Flavisolibacter tropicus: one gene and its partner. The protein of the gene in region 1 interacts with the protein of each later gene in a pairwise test. Links are inferred from orthologs where the notes say so. Each region holds a gene or a part of one and is shown on either strand. Other genes may lie near its edges. The genes, in order: recA and dprA.

The links.
Region 2: the proteins of recA (region 1) and dprA interact in binary tests that used the Bacillus subtilis proteins (3 or more experiments, as listed by UniProt). The link is inferred for Flavisolibacter tropicus from one-to-one orthologs.

The regions. Positions count from the first base shown.
Region 1 is NZ_CP011390.1:3,680,769-3,689,298, reverse strand. Bases 3,556-6,461 are described here. They hold recA (recombinase RecA), read left to right. Parts: upstream 3,556-4,460; coding sequence 4,461-5,462; downstream 5,463-6,461. Other genes in these bases: uvrB (excinuclease ABC subunit UvrB), read left to right, coding at 6,136-6,461; SY85_RS26125 (hypothetical protein), read left to right, coding at 5,940-6,068; SY85_RS15540 (YdeI/OmpD-associated family protein), read right to left, coding at 3,675-4,277. In the rest of the region: SY85_RS15560 (hypothetical protein), read left to right, coding at 1-179; SY85_RS15555 (copper resistance protein NlpE N-terminal domain-containing protein), read right to left, coding at 507-1,238; SY85_RS15550 (DUF4920 domain-containing protein), read right to left, coding at 1,411-1,890; SY85_RS15545 (S41 family peptidase), read right to left, coding at 2,053-3,321; more of uvrB, read left to right, coding at 6,462-8,169; SY85_RS15525 (hypothetical protein), read left to right, coding at 8,322-8,530. UniProt on the Bacillus subtilis protein: Multifunctional protein involved in homologous recombination, DNA repair and competence.
Region 2 is NZ_CP011390.1:4,942,482-4,951,068, reverse strand. Bases 3,850-6,812 are described here. They hold dprA (DNA-processing protein DprA), read left to right. Parts: upstream 3,850-4,759; coding sequence 4,760-5,866; downstream 5,867-6,812. Other genes in these bases: SY85_RS21215 (YifB family Mg chelatase-like AAA ATPase), read left to right, coding at 5,958-6,812; SY85_RS21225 (OmpA family protein), read left to right, coding at 3,850-4,714. Outside these bases: SY85_RS21240 (ComEA family DNA-binding protein), read right to left, coding at 1-537; SY85_RS21235 (PorV/PorQ family protein), read right to left, coding at 534-1,346; SY85_RS21230 (bifunctional 5,10-methylenetetrahydrofolate dehydrogenase/5,10-methenyltetrahydrofolate cyclohydrolase), read left to right, coding at 1,434-2,315; more of SY85_RS21225, read left to right, coding at 2,798-3,849; more of SY85_RS21215, read left to right, coding at 6,813-7,505; SY85_RS21210 (hypothetical protein), read left to right, coding at 7,542-8,369; SY85_RS21205 (ABC transporter ATP-binding protein), read left to right, coding at 8,387-8,587. UniProt on the Bacillus subtilis protein: Protein that helps load RecA onto ssDNA during transformation. Binds cooperatively to circular ssDNA, is able to bridge different segments of DNA. Favors the loading of RecA onto SsbA- or SsbB-coated ssDNA and formation of RecA-DNA filaments.

The DNA of each region.
Region 1 (8,530 bases):
CTACCTTGGATAGGATCGATCGATACGCGAAAACAGATGCCGACAAAGAGAAGTATGCCAAAGCTGTTACTGCCGCACGGTCTGCACAATTGGATGCGATCATGGGAGTCGAAAAACGTAAACAGTTTGCTAAATATGTAGAGGAGAAACTAAAAAAAGCAAAAGGAACTAAGAAATAAGCGCTCGGGTCTAAGCTCGTGAATGGTGAATGGAGAATAATGCCAGCACACGCCCCGGCCTCTAAAGGGGAGGGCAGCGCAGCAGAAGCCTAGCGAGTCAATGGTTAGTCGTCAATAGTCATTGGCCAGCGGGCACAAAGCCAAAAGATCAAACACTCTAATAGAACAAAAGCACTCCACTAAAAGGGTGCTTTTTATTTACATTCTCCATGAATAATTATTAATTATTCATCACTGATTATTCATCATTCCTTGTTAAATATTCCTTCCCTTCAATCTGCAATCGCCAATCTAAAATCTGCAATCATGCCCTAGGGCCTGCACTTGCTAGTACTTTATTCCACATCCTTTAAAGGTCTTTCCATTATACTCCACCTTTATACTGTTAGGGTAGATATAATCACTCATGCCATCAGAGCAAAAACGGTTGTAGATGACAGCTTTAATGGAAGCCGAATCTAAAGAAGCAGTATAAACCAGTGAATCTTCAGTAGTGGACACGTTTACACTATCAAACTGCAGCGGTGTTGTCCATTCAGCCTGATGAAAAGCAAGATGCTCCTGCTGATTGATCTCCAGGTTCCAGAAAGGCTCATTGCCAATACCAAAAAATACGAGCCCTTCTTTGCCTTTCTTTTTCCAGGCATCATTATCAATAGCAGCGGTTACTTTTTGCATGCGCAGGCGCTTTCCATTTGGCAACAGGTAGTACAAAGTATCGCCCCCCCAGGTATAACGGGCTTTTACTACCTGGCCTTTATAGGCCCATACGGTGCTGCCGGCGGGATTAAAAGAACCGCTTGTTCTTACTATGCCCGAATGGCTTTCCGGGTCGGTTTCTTCCATTAAAAAGGTTTTGTTGCGTTCAAAATATACGGTTTGTTCTACCTCGGGGCAATTAACGCAGGGAACCTTTACACGGTAAAAACCAAGGGGAAGTTTGATAGCGGCGGGAGGAAGCACCTTGGCACTATATGCCTGGGCGGTATCAGTAGAAATGATGGTAGTGGTATCATTAACTTCAGTACCGTCGGGTTTGGCAGAGTCTTCTGTTAGCACACGGGGCTTGGCCGAATTGTTACAGCTAAGCAGGAAAGCAACAAGAACTATAAAACAACAGCGCATACAGGCACTCATAAAAAGCCTGTGCCAAGTAGGGGGAGAAAACCCTGTAAAATGAAAAAGCCCGTGTAGTAAACACGGGCCTCGATATAAATTAATTATAGAGCGGTTAATCCATCACTTTTATGCCGCTGGCAATGAATTGTACCTCTTTTTCAGAGCCTTTGATTTTTTTGATCTCGGCTTTGCTTTTGCCCGCATCTTCAGCAAAATGTTTACGCTTTTCCTCAGTTACTTCTTTCACACTGGCAGAGCCTTCCATCACTACTGTTTTGCCAACCAGGTCTTGCGGTAAAAAGAAAGCATGGTCTTTTGTTTTTACCATCAGCGTAGAGCCGTCGGCTTTGGCCACGCGGATCCAGCAACCCATGGCCTTACACACTTCTGTTACCTTGCCGGTTACTTTTCCATCATATACACCATTGTTCATTTTAGCCTGAATATCATTGGCGTTGATAGCATCACCAGCAGCTGCTATTTCGCTTCCATAAAGTACGCCTTTAGCAGCAGGCTTGATTTCGCTATTGTGGTCTTGTGCTTGTACGTGCAGCGTACCTAAAACAAGAAAAGAGAGCAGCAGCTTTTTCATAACAGTAAAGTTTAAGTGTAACAAAGATATAGAACTAAGGTGATGGCGGTAGTATAGGTTTAAGAAGAAAAGGTTAATAGGTTGGTATGTTCACAAGTTAACAAGGGTAAACCTCCAGGTACACTCGTCCTGTCAATGTAAATTTCAGCAGGTAAGCTATTACTATTTCTTTTTTGTTATTTTTAGTTTACGGTCAATTGTAGCTTTCGCTTCTTCTAGTGCCGGGTCTTGATTATATAGCGCAGGCACAGCCGCAAGGTCTAGTTCAATAGTGGGTTTATATAATTCACGTGGAGTGCCGTCAACATGATAGAGTTTCTCTACTGGAAAAGAGAAACCAATTTTGGTGTTGGGCATGCTGTACGAATAAATAGCGCCATTTAACCCGGCTAAGCGGGTACCAATGACAGTGGCGCGCTTTAAACCATCGAACGCAATGGTAATTCCCTCTCCTGCACTGCCCGTCCAATGGCTGCCTAAAACCACCAGCGGTTTACCGTAGTATTTACCCTTTCGCGGAGAAACAATCTCTATCCAGCTACGTTTGACACCATAGGCTCGTTCTTCTGCAGGGATTTCATGTTTTTGGTAAAACTGGTCTTTGTTCACAAACCAGCCTAAGATGGCACGTGCCACTGTGGTATTGCCGCCACTGGGTGTTTCGCGCAGGTCAAGAATCAGCGCTTTGGTATTGGCCATATTTGCCATTATGCTATCAAATGCTGCAATGAGCTCATTGTTGTACAGGCTGTTGTTGATTTTAATATAGCCAATATCATTGTTGATGGCACTGTTTACCAATGATGGATATTGAATATTTTCCAAAAGCATTTGCGGTGTGTCTGGGAAATAGTCGGTAACCTTATCCTTTTGTTTTAAGCTTAATTTCCTGGGTTGTATATGATTGCCAGCCAATGCTACTCGCAAGGCATAATTGAGCGCCTCCGGGTCTTCATTTTTCATTGTTTTAGGAAGAAAAGGTGCAATAGCTTGTTCTACTGCTACATCATTGATAGCCACCACTTCCATGCCTGCCGTAATGCCCGCCTTTTCCGCACCAAAACGGTGGCGCACTTCTAGAATGAGCGGCTTCCCCTTAACATAGGCAGCCCACACATCGGTACCAGAAGGCACTAGGCGACGGGAGTAAGGCGTGTTGGTGTTTAGAGAAGCATGGTCATCATAAAGCTCACGAAATACGGCTTCCAGCAAGAAGGTAAAGTCCCGGTTAGACTTTATGGTGTCCAACCCCTTTTCATAATGGGTTTTTACTGCATTCCAATTGGTTTGCTTTTTATCAAAATAGGCATAATCCTCGCGTAGCGTATTCCAGAAATAAGTAAAGTCTTCTTTGTATTCCTTAGTGTTTAATTTCTGAGCATGCAAGAAGCTGCTGGTTGCTAGGAGTATGGGGAAAAGGAAGACTCTCATGTTTACTTATTTGTTAGATAGGCAGTTAAGTCAACAAAATCGAATATTCAATGTGATAAAATTATTGCTAGGTATCTCGTGGATCAACAAAAGAAACCCCCTAACAAGCTGTGGTTATGGATGCGGGTTCCATTGAAATCTTTAAATCAGCCATCCTAAATCCCGCTAATGCCACTAATCTTAAAATCGCGGCCATCTTTCAGGTCTTACGGCTGTTTGCTTGAAGCGTGCAGCGTATAGCTTACAGCTCTCCTTTCACGTCTCACGATTACTCTCCATTCACCATTCACCAGCCAGCTCTTGCCGCGCGGCTCCCCCCTTTAGGGGCCGGGGGTGTGCTCGGCCTGCGCCACTCACTTCTTATACTTATGATTCAGCGTCTTCTCTTCGGCGCATAAGTCAACGATCTTGGCTATGCGATCCAGACGCGTTTTCTCCTGCTTGGCGGTAGTTACGTGTTCTATGTATTCTTTTTTGTAGCCATAGGTCAAGCCATCAAAGTATGCAGTTGCTTTTTTGTTAGCTTTTAGCGCTTTTTGCAGGTCTTCGGGTACATCAACTGTTTTATCGGTCACCACTCGTTTAAAACCTTTCTTATTTGCGGCTATGGATTCTTTGATATAAGTTGTTAGCGTCTTAGCATCAATCTCGCTGATATCGGTATACTTGATACTGCGGCTGAATTCATTATCAACACAATGGTTAAACAAACCCTTGGGGTCTTTCATGGCCGAACCATTGAAAAAGGTAAGCTTCACATGCTTTTGAAACGCACCATAGCCGCAAACCATTCCCTGGCTGCTGTAATGCGGTCCCCATTTCCATTCTTCAGCGATGGAAGCATCGGCTGCCAATGTAATGCGACGCAGCTCACAACAAATTTCTTTTGACCATTGGGGCAGGGACTCTATGTAGTCTAAAACGTTGTTGGTAGCGGATTTCATGGCAGATGGCATGTGCAGATTTTTGCCGCCAAAATACACAAAAAATAAACGGGTTCTTTAACCTATTTTTAAAGGGTTAAAGAACCGTTTTACTTCCTTATTTTTGCTAAAATCATTAGTTTTACACCTAATTAAAAATTCACGAATAAGGGGTCCGAAAGGGCTTTATTCACTTCACTATTCAACCAACAACAAATGTCAAATTCTGAAAAATTAAAGGCACTCAAACTTACCATGGACAAGATCGACAAGGACTTTGGTAAGGGTAGTGTAATGATGATGAACGAAAAAGGAGAGCACCAGCAGGAGGTGATTTCGACTGGCTCTATTGGACTGGATACAGCCTTAGGTATCGGTGGTTTGCCAAGAGGCCGTGTGATTGAGATCTACGGACCGGAAAGTTCTGGTAAAACAACCGTTGCCATACACGTGATCGCCGAAGCGCAAAAGAAAGGCGGGATGTGTGCCATTATCGATGCCGAGCATGCCTTTGATAGCAACTATGCGCAAAAGCTGGGTGTGGACATTGATAACTTATTGATCTCTCAGCCTGACTATGGTGAACAAGCGCTGGAAATTGCTGACCGTCTGATCCTTTCCGGAGCGTTGGATGTAGTAGTAATTGACTCTGTGGCTGCATTGGTGCCAAAAGGTGAATTGGAAGGTGAAATGGGTGATTCTAAAATGGGTCTTCAGGCTCGTTTGATGTCCCAGGCCCTGCGTAAACTAACCGCCACCATCAACAAAACAAACACCATCTGTATTTTTATCAACCAGTTGCGTGAAAAGATCGGTGTAATGTTCGGTAACCCTGAAACAACAACTGGTGGTAACGCCTTAAAGTTCTATGCTTCTGTACGTCTGGATATCCGTCGTATGAGCCAGATCAAAGATGGTGAAGAAGCTGTAGGTAACCGCGTAAAAGTGAAAGTGGTGAAAAACAAAGTAGCCCCTCCGTTCCGCCAGGCAGAATTTGATATCATCTTCGGTGAAGGTATCTCTAAGATTGGTGAGATCCTGGATATCGGTGTAGAAATGGGTATCGTAAACAAGAGCGGTAGCTGGTTTAGCTATAGCGACAACAAATTAGGTCAGGGCCGTGAAGCGGTGAAAAACTTACTGCAAGACAACAAGGAACTGGCTGACGAAATTGAAACAAAGATTCGCGAAAAGATTAAAGAGTTGCAAGCTTCGTAGTTGGTTGCGAATAGTTGTTAAACCCGATCCCGCTATCCCAAGATTCGTTGAGGGAAGCGGGATTTCTTTTGACCGCGGATTGGGATGATTAGTAGGATTAACAGGATTAGGAGGAGAATAGAACCAGGATTCTAGGGATAGAATAAGATTGGGAGGAAAAGAGATTAGCTAACGAGAGGATTGGGTAGTTAAAAAGTGTAAGAAGGTCAAGAAAAAGCTCGCAGTAAAGCGCTCACGTTTCACGAAGAGCTTATCAGAAGCAGGAGCCACTGTCCGGCATATCAGCGAAATCCATCTGAAATCCTCTAATCTGTGATAAACAAAAAGCCCCCACAACAGAGCGGGGACTTTTCGGTGCTATATAGATTTACTAGTTTAAAAAGGTTGGGATTGTTCTATGATAGGGTTGGTTTTTCAGGTAATATTTTTAGGTACTTGTTATAAAATACACAAAGACTTTGCCATAAACGCAAGTGTTTGATTTTCAGCGTATATTTTGGCGTTACTATAACGGTTTCGCTGTTTGTAAGCCCGGTGCAGCTAACTATTACACTAAAAACAAAACGCCTGAGCGGGGTGTTTGTTGTAGCGGTAATTGCTGTTTAACAAAACGATAAAGTGTAATTAGCATACGTATTGCAGCAGCGTCATTTATAAAATTTATTTCTGTCTCATGCCATTTAAACTTCATGCTCCATATAAACCGTCAGGCGATCAGCCTACGGCCATTAAAGAATTAACCGACGGCATATTGCGGGGTGACGAATACCAGGTATTGCTGGGGGTAACCGGTTCAGGCAAAACCTTTACCATGGCCAATGTCATTTCCAATTTACAGCGGCCTACCCTTGTGCTTACCCACAACAAAACACTGGTGGCTCAGCTGTACGGCGAATTCAAACAGTTCTTTCCAGACAATGCGGTAGAGTACTTTGTTTCTTACTACGACTACTACCAGCCGGAGGCCTACATGCCTACCACAGATACCTATATTGAAAAGGATCTGAACATTAATGAAGAGCTGGATAAGCTGCGTCTGCGTGCTACAACCAGCCTGCTTTCCGGCCGCAGAGATATTATTGTAGTAGCTTCTGTAAGCTGTATTTACGGTATGGGTAACCCTACCGATTTTGAAAGTGGGATCATCCGCATTGCCAAAGGAGACACCATGTCCCGGCAGGCCTTCCTGCATAACATGGTTAACTCCTTGTACAGCCGTACTACTATTGAGTTTACGCGTGGTACGTTTCGGGTAAAAGGTGATACCGTAGACATCAATCTGCCTTATGTGGACTATGGTTACCGGGTAACTTTCTTTGGCGATGAGATTGAAGAGATTGAAAGCATCGATGTGCAGAATGGCAAACGCATTGGCAAGCTGGACCACGCTGCCATCTTCCCGGCCAACCTATACTTGGCGCCCAAAGACATGCAGCAACAGATCCTTTACGAGATACAAGATGAAATGGCGGCACAGGTAGAGTATTTTAAAAGTATAGGCAAGTTCATTGAAGCCCAACGCATCAAAGAGCGCGTGGATTACGACCTGGAAATGATTCGTGAGCTGGGCTTTTGTAATGGTATAGAAAACTACTCGCGCTTCTTTGATAGGCGCAAACCTGGTACCCGGCCGTTCTGTTTGCTGGACTATTTCCCCAAAGACTTTGTATGCATGATCGATGAAAGCCACCAGACAGTGCCACAGGTGAGCGGTATGTATGGTGGTGACCGCAGTCGTAAGATGACATTGGTGGATTATGGTTTCCGCCTTCCTTCAGCGCTAGACAACCGTCCGCTTAACTTCCATGAGTTTGAAAATCTGCTGAACCAGGTGGTGTTTGTAAGTGCTACTCCGGGGGATTACGAGCTGGAACAAACAGGTGGTGTAGTGGTAGAACAGGTAGTACGACCAACGGGTCTGTTGGAACCTCCTATTGAAGTGCGTCCCAGTGTGAACCAGATTGATGACCTGCTGGACGAAATAGACAAGCGGGTAAAGAAAGGCGATCGTGTATTGGTGACAACCCTTACCAAACGTATGGCCGAGGAAATGGATAAATACCTGAAGCGGATCGATATCAAATCAAAATACATTCACTCTGACGTAGATACACTGGAGAGGATTGAAATATTGCGTGACCTGCGCTTAGGTGCTATAGACGTCCTGGTGGGTGTAAACCTGCTGAGGGAGGGCCTTGACTTACCTGAGGTATCGCTGGTAGCCATCTTGGATGCCGATAAAGAAGGCTTCCTGCGTAACGAACGTTCGCTGACCCAAACAGCCGGCCGGGCGGCGCGGAATGCAGAAGGTCTGGTGATTTTCTATGCTGATAAGATCACTGAAAGTATGCAGCGGACCATGGATGAAACGGACCGCCGCCGGGAAAAGCAGGTGGCTTATAACCAGAAACATGGCATTGTGCCCAAAACGGTTAGCAAGTCGAAAGAGCAGATCATGGCGCAAACTTCAGTATTGGATATCAAGGGCTATGATCCTGAATCGCCATATGCTTTAGATGAAATTCCAGTAACGAAGGCGGCTGAATCGGATGGTGAGTACACTACCATTCCACAACTGGAAAAAGCGATTAACAAGACTAAAAAGGAAATGGAAAAAGCTGCCCGGGATATGGACTTTATGGAAGCTGCTCGTCTGCGCGATGAGATGTTTTCGATGCAAAAAAGACTAGAGGGAATGAAGGCGTGATCGCATTACTCCTGTGAAAATTACGAAATATGAAACGCAAAATCACGCTACTGTATAAGAGTATTTGCTTAAATTAAGTAAATAGATCAGATTAGGCTTTTGCAGGGAAATAACGCATATTAGCTTAGCGGCTCCAAACTATGAACTACCTTATGCAAAAGCGTGTATACATGTTTTTCAACTTCTTTGCATTTAACCTGTTGTTTTTTGCATTGTATCTGAACTTCATTCATAAAGATGCTGTTGCGGCTATGCCGATGATCCCAACACCAGAAACAGTACACATCAGTAGTCCTGCGTCTCGCTTGGTTGTACCAGAAACTAAAGAGTCGATGGAAACACAAAAGACATCAAAGAAATT
Region 2 (8,587 bases), 1.3 Mb from region 1 along the record:
ATACTGTAAGTAGTTCTTGTATTGATAGCGATAGCGCAATAGCAAACGATCCGGACTTCCGGCATAATAATTTGCCAGCTCTTTATTATATCCTTTTTGTTTCTCTAATACGCGAGACGTTCGCAATAGTATACTATGCTGCCCCTCTATAAATCTTGTACGGAGTGCATTCTTTAATTGTAGCGGTTCCTCCATTGTGATAAATGGAAGTATTTTCTTTATGGTAGCAATATCCCAGAGTGGCACTGATTGCAATTCATAGATGCTAACCAATGATCCTAAAGCTTCGCGATAGCGAAGAAAGCTTTCTATCTGCAAGCTGGTTAGCCATTTTAATTGTTGCCAGTCTTCAGCCGTCGATCTATTTACTGCTATAGGATGCTCTTGTAAATAATAAAGCTGTTGCAGGTAAGAGTCGTCAATCTCTTCTCCTAATAGTTCGGTTAGGCTTTCCAGTGGCTGCTCTGCTGTCTCTTCCTGCGCTAAAACCATTTGCCCACAGAGTAACAATAAAAAAAGTATGCACGGCTTTATCATTCCTTTTCTTTTTTATGGAAAAGAAGCTGCAAGCCAGGTGTTATCCCTAGTTGCGGATGCACAGCCGTCATCACTTCTACTGAAAGGGTTGACAACTGAACACCACCAGCCATACTGTAAACAGCATGCGCTGTGTTAATCCCAACCCTCGCATATAAGCGTTTGTCAAACTGATAGCGCGCTAATGCCGTAAAGTTTACTTTCTCGTCCTCTATTTTCAACACCTCTCCACTCAGCATAAAACGGTTGGAAGGTTCATAGCCAAAACCTACTGTATACATGGCAGGTAATTTTTCCTCTGTCTTGGCCAACTTACTTCCATTGGGATTGTAGACATGAAAGCCTGCCTTTACTTGTTCATTGATTTTTAATAATAAACCTGCTTCAACACTAATAGCACCAGAAGAATAATATTGAGGAATACGTTGCGAATAATAATTGAATTGCCCCCCAATAGCTAGTTTGTCACTTAACTTTCTGCCGTAGGCTAATCCTATTTCCGTTTCTGTATTAGCGGTATTCCCAAAGTAGGTTCCGGTTAATCCAAAATTGCCACTCCGAGTAGGCAGTGCGGCCGCTACCTGGTAGAAAGACAACTCCTGTAGTATAAACCGGCGTTCACTAAATATACCAGCCATAAACGTTGAAGAAGATACCAGTGCGGCCTGGTTGGCCGTAAAAGTAAAAGCCGAGGTATGATGCTGTGAATAGGTTGTTGACTGAATGGCATTCAGTGGGTAACGAGTGGCCTGACCTATAGCAAATAGCATACATAGCTGCAGCAACAGGCAGAATGTAATGGCCTTCATAAGGCAGTTAGTTTGCTTTCTAAGGTAAATGGAAAGAAGGATTCATCAAAATACAAAGACTAAACGCTTGTCTATTACCTTTGCACCATGCAATTATTGAACGGAAAAGAAGCTTCTCAAGCAATCAAAGACGAATTAAAGATTGAAGTAGCACAATTGGCTACACATGGCAATGCTGTCCCACACCTGGTAGCCATACTGGTGGGTAACAACGGCGCCAGCGAAACCTATGTGGCCGCTAAAGTAAAAGCCTGCGAAGAAGTAGGTTTCCGTTCTACACTTATCCGTTTTGAAGATACTGTACCAGCACGCCAGCTTCTGGATAAGATTCGTGAACTAAATACAGATATTGAAGTAGATGGTATTTTAGTACAATTACCACTCCCCGACCATATATCAGCAGAAGAAGTAATCAATACCATAGATCCATCTAAAGATGTGGATGGCTTTCACCCTGCTACAGTGGGTAAAATGGTATTAGGTCAGCCCACGTTCATTCCTGCCACTCCTTATGGCATTTTGCTTTTATTAGAACATTATAAAATAGATACAAAGGGTAAGCATGCCGTAGTTATTGGCCGCAGCCATATCGTTGGCCGCCCTATCAGCATTTTATTGAGCAATCCTGGCAATCCCGGCAACTGTACCGTTACGGTTTGTCACTCACACACAAAGAACCTGGCAGAGATCTGTCGCACTGGCGATATCATTATTGCTGCCCTGGGCCGTCCAGAGTTTGTAAAAGCAGATATGGTAAAAGATGGCGCCATCATCATTGACGTAGGTATTACCCGTGTAGAAGATGCCACCAAAAAATCGGGCTTTAAACTGAAAGGCGATGTAGACTTTGAAGCCGTAGCTCCCAAATGTTCCTACATTACCCCCGTGCCTGGTGGTGTGGGCCCTATGACCATTGCGGCCTTATTGAAAAATACCTTCAAGGCCTGCACGATGAAGCAGGAAGGGTAAGGGGCAGCGTGGCAGAAGCTAGGGGAATAACCAACAAGGAACAAGGAATGATGAATGAGGAAATGTTCAATGCCCAACGCTCAATAATCAAAAATTATTAATGATTAATTATTGATTATTAAAGAAAGAATATACATGTAAAAGCACTCCATTCTGGAGTGCTTTTCTGTTTTAAGGGCTATCCCTTTGTAAGGCACTAATTGCTACTTATTAAAAATTATAGCCATATCTAGCTTGATCCTTATCGGGTTTTGTTCGATCTTCCTTCGATTCTTCTTCGATATTGCTTCGATATTCGTTCGATAGATAGGATCGAAGGAAATACGGTGCAGAATCGGTCGGTTTATGTGGAAACCGGCCAGGAATGATTCCTTTTTCACATCTGACACAACGATTTTCTTTTACCTCCCTTCTATAAGGGATAAACGTTAATTCTCTCCATATTCAAAATTCATGACATTCATTTCCTGTAAATTCACCCTATGAATCACCTGAAAGCCATAATCAGTTTTTGCCTGGTATCCAGCTCCTTAATGTCTGTAGCGCAATACGATGCTTCTAAGGTGAATAAGAAGGCCATAGAGGCCTATACCAGGGGTTTGGAGAATGCGCAGGAGGATCGGTATAATGAAGCGATACAAGACCTGCAGGAGGCTATTCAGCGCGATCCTAAATACGTAGAGGCTTATTTATCGCTGGCAGGTGTTTATGGCCAAATGAAAAACCGCGAGCAAAGTGTAGCCACGTACGAAAAGGCCTTTACCATAGATTCTAATTATACATCCGACTTTCGCCTGCCCTACTCTATCAACCTGGCCGGCATGGGGCAGTTTGACAAGGCCCTGCAGACCATTGATGCTTTATTGGCCAAGTCTAACCTGAACCCCAATACGCGTAAAGCGGCAGAATACAGACGTAAAACTTACCAGTTTGCTTTAGACTATGCCAAACAACACCCGGCGGGCAACTATGTATTTGCGCCCCAAAACCTAGGTGATGAGATCAATACCAAGGAATCAGAATATTTCCCCAGCATACCTATTGAAAGCGATAAACTGGTTTTTACACGTCGTCTGAGAGGCATGAATGAAGACTTCTTTGGCAGCATGCGCCAAAACGGCAAATGGATAACAGCGCAGCCTTTACCCGGCAATATCAATACGCCGATGAATGAGGGCGCCCAAAATATTTCTCAAGACGGCACCATGCTGATCTTTACCGGCTGTAACCGGGAAGGTGGTGTAGGTGGCTGCGATATTTATATTTCCTACTTAACCCGCAATGGCTGGAGCGAAGCCATTAACCTAGGCAATAAAGTGAACTCAGAAGGCTGGGATTCCCAACCTTCCCTATCGCCAGACAAGCGAGATTTATATTTTGCCAGCAAACGCCCCGGTGGCTTGGGAGGAAGCGATATTTATGTAACGCATTTGCAGTCCAATGGCCGCTGGAGTGAGCCTGAAAATATGGGACCCGGTATTAATACCAGTGGTGATGAATTCAGTCCGTTTATACATGCTGATAATCAAACCTTGTATTTTACTTCCAATGGCTTGCCTGGCTATGGGGATGAGGACCTTTTTGTAACGCGTAGAGGTGCTGATGGCAAATGGGGCACTCCTCAAAACCTTGGTTACCCCATTAACACCATCAATGAGGAAGGAACCATATTCGTAGCCGCTGATAGCAAAACAGCTTATTACTCCAGCGACAGAAGTGATAGTCGCGGTGGGCTGGATATTTACAGTTTTGAGCTGCGTGACGATATACGTCCGTTTAAAACGCTGTGGATAAAAGGAAAGGTATTTGACAAAAACACCAATGCCGGCCTACCTTCTGCTGTAGAGCTAATAGACCTGGAAACCAAGCAAACGCTTTCCAAGGTACAAACTGATGAAACCGGTAATTACCTGATCACCTTACCTACCGGTAAAGACTATGCGTTTAACGTAAACCGCAGGGGTTATTTGTTTTACTCTGATAACTACTCCTTAAAAAATAAAACAGCCGATTCTACTTACGAAAAGAACATTCCGCTTCAACCCATAGAGGCAAATGCAAGCGTGGTATTGCGCAACATCTTCTTTGATTTCAATAAATATGAATTGAAGCCTGAGTCGCAAATTGAGCTGGATAAGGTAGTACAATTGCTACAGGATAATCCAACCGTTAAGATCCAGATAGAAGGCCATACCGATAATATTGGAAATGCGGCTGATAATTTAAAGCTTTCGGAGAACAGAGCTAAAGCAGCCATTGCCTACATCAGCAGTAAGGGCATTGACCCTAAACGCTTAGCATCAAAGGGCTTTGGAGCTACCAAACCTATTGCCGATAATAAAATAGAAGAAGGCCGTGCACAAAACCGCCGTACGGAGCTGAAAGTTGTTAGTCGGTAGTTGGCTGCGAAACGCTTTACTTTGTAGAAACTAACTGTACCCTGCATGAAGAACAATGAACTGTTCTACCAGCTGGCATTAACCCTTGTGCCCAATGTTGGCGATGCAAGAGCCAAGGCACTGGTCAACCATTTTGGTTCGGCGAAAGCTATTTTCAAAGCAAAATTGCAAGACCTGGAGCGCGTAGAAGGAACGGGGCCATTAAGCGCTTCGTCTATTAAAGCTTTCAACGATTTTTCACTGGTAGAACAAGAGATGGCTTTCATTGAAAAGTATAAGATCCAAACGCTCTTTTTAACTGACCCCAAATATCCGCAACGGTTGTTACAATGTTATGATTCCCCCGCCATGCTCTTCTATAAAGGCACGGCGGATCTGAATGCATCGAAAATGGTGGCAATTGTAGGCACCCGCAAATGCACAGATTATGGAAAGGATTTTACGGATAAACTAGTAAATGCACTGGAGCAGGAAAACGTGGTAATTGTGAGTGGACTGGCTTATGGCATTGATGCCGCAGCACATAAAGCGGCATTAAAATACAAACTACCTACTGTAGGTACCGTGGCCCACGGGCTAAATAAAATGTATCCAGCCGCCCACGCTGAATTGGCCAAGGATATGCTGAAGCAAGGTGGTGGTATTCTCACCGAATTTTTTAGCCATACCATAGCAGACGTTCATCATTTTCCCTTGCGCAACCGCATAGTAGCCGGTATGTGCGATGCTACAATAGTGATTGAAAGCGAGATCAACGGCGGCAGTATGATCACAGCTAAGCTTGCCGATGGCTATAACCGCGATGTGTTTGCCCTACCGGGAAGAACTACAGATAAAAAAAGCAGTGGCTGTAACTATTTGGTCAAGCATAATAAAGCCATGCTATTAACTGAGCCGGACGACCTATTGGAAGTTATGGGTTGGAAGAAGGCTTCAACAAGTAAGCCATCTCCTCAACGTGAATTGTTTATTGAGTTAACACCAGAGGAAAAAAGTATTGTGCAACTACTACAGGAGAAAGAAACGGTTCATATTGATGAGATCAATTTGAGAAGTGACTTTAGTAGTAGCATTACTGCAGCCACTATACTTAACCTGGAATTAAAGCATGTGGTAGCTTCACTTCCCGGCAAGCTGTATAAACTGCAATAAGTTATTCTAAAACAACTTATTATGACTAATTGTAATTAGTTCACTAAACATCACTCTTCACTTATCTTCACCATTTTAAAGTACCCTATTTATGCTGGTAAAAACCTATGGTAGTGCGGTCTATGGAGTAGAAGCTATTTCTATAACCATTGAAGTAAATTGGATGGCCACCGGCACAGAATATATGATCGTAGGCTTGCCGGACAATGCTGTAAAAGAAAGTATGCAGCGGGTAGAAAGCACCTTCAAAACCAATGGCTATACCATGCCCCGCACCCGCATAGTGATAAACATGGCACCAGCTGATATCAAAAAAAGCGGAACCGCCTTTGACCTGCCCATTGCCATTGGCGTACTGGCAGCGTCTGAACAGATACGAAACATAGAAGCGCTGGATAAGTATGTGATCATGGGCGAATTAAGTTTGGATGGCTCTGTACGTCCCATCAAAGGTGCGCTACCCATAGCCATACAGGCCCGAAAAGAAGGATTTAAAGGACTCTTTGTACCAGAAGTCAATGCCCGGGAAGCTGGCATGGTCAACAACCTGGATGTGTATGGCGTTAACCATATTAAAGACATTATTTCCTTTTTTGAAAACGGAGAGCAAGGCTTATATCCCATAAAGATTGACACCCGCGAGGAATTCTTCCATTCGCAATACGATTTTGAAATAGACTTTGCCGATGTAAAGGGACAGGAAAACATTAAGCGGGCACTGGAAATAGCTGCCGCTGGTGGGCATAATGCTATACTTATTGGCCCTCCCGGGGCAGGTAAAACCATGCTTGCCAAGCGTTTACCCACTATCCTACCGCCCCTGACCTTGCATGAAGCCTTGGAAACCACTAAGATCCATTCTGTAGCTGGTAAGCTCCCGGAGAATTCAACCTTGGTATCCCGACGTCCCTTCCGCAGCCCCCACCACACCATATCTGATGTGGCTTTAGTAGGTGGCGGCGGCACGCCACAACCGGGTGAAATATCCCTGGCCCATAATGGAGTGTTGTTCTTAGATGAATTACCGGAGTTTAAACGCACGGTGTTAGAAGTGATGCGCCAACCCATGGAGGAGCGGCGTGTAACGATATCCCGTGCTAAAGTGGCCGTAGATTTTCCTGCCAGCTTTATGTTACTGGCCTCTATGAACCCCTGTCCCTGTGGATATTATAACCACCCTGAACGCCAGTGTACTTGTGCGCCAGGAACCGTACAGAAATACCTGAATAAGATATCCGGTCCATTATTAGATCGTATTGATCTACATGTGGAAGTTACGCCCGTTGCATTTGGAGAATTGTCTACAACTAAACCACAACAAACATCGGCCAGCATCAGGGATCGAGTTATGAAAGCCCGGGAGATTCAGGCCGAACGTTATAAAGAACACAATGGTATTTATGCCAATGCGCAAATGAGCAGCAAAATGCTGAAGGAAATCTGCGTCATTAGTCCCATTGGCCAAAACTTGCTGAAACTAGCTATGGAGCGACTTAATCTTTCGGCTCGTGCCTATGACCGGATATTAAAAGTAGCCCGCACCATTGCTGATTTGGATGCTAGTGAAGACATAAAGCCAGAGCACTTAGCTGAAGCCATTCAGTATCGCAGTTTGGACCGCGAGGGTTGGGCTGGTTAGGTACGCTGGCACGTTTACTGCAAGAGACCTTTCTACATGCAGCATTATCTTTTGTTCCAGGTAGGGAACAGCCGGCAACGGATTTACCAATGCCAGTATGCTCTCTTACAGTACTTGGCTATTTACAATCTGAAGCCACCTTCAGATATAGGCATCCTACTGTATACAGAAAGCCCGTCTGAGTTTGAGGCTTACACTTCTTTTTTCCCTGCATTCTTAATGCATCAAACGCCTATTACCCCAAGGGCTACTATACTACAACAAGCCTTGCAGGAACACCCGGGTAATATCTTGTATTGCGATACCGATGTCTACCCTATAAAATCGTTGACATCCCTTTTTCACACTATTGAAAAAGGCAAACCCTTTTTGCTATTAAAACAATGGCAAAAAGAACCTTCCCTTGTAAAAACATTGCTGGATGAGTACGAGAAAAAAATACGTGGCCGCAAGACCCTGGCGGAAAAAGAAACACTCTTTCAACTGGCGGTAGTGGGCGTAAACCTTGGACATAAACCTTTATTGGAAAAAGCAGCATCCCTAATCCATACACCTGTTACCGACACTTCTTTTGAACAGGTAGAAAGCTGGGCTTTTCAAGAAGCATTTGAAAAAGGTAACACTTCCTGGAGTAGTTTTGCAACCTATCAGACCTCTACCGCATTCAAAGAACTACTCCCTGTGTTTTTTCAACGTAATGCTGAAGAAAGTATACCTAACTTAGTTAAATTGGTTCATCATCTGGACGCCCAGCAGATCCAAGAAGAAGAAGAAAGGTATCATCAACAAGCATTTTATAAAAAATGGATGGATAAGTTTACGGGCAAAGGATGGTCGATAGAACGATACAAAAAGCGTTTTTAGCGTAAGCTCATGCCATTATGAAAATACTAATACACTATTTAAAGCCTTATAAGCTCCTTGTTTTTCTTGTCCTTTTTTTAGCTGCTGTCAACATCGGCTTTTCCCTTATGGACCCAATCATCTTTGGTTCACTGGTACGATTGGCAACAGACTACGAGCACAATGCCGGCAAATATGCGTTTGAAAACTTCTTCTTTTCTTTTGATAAGCCTTATGGT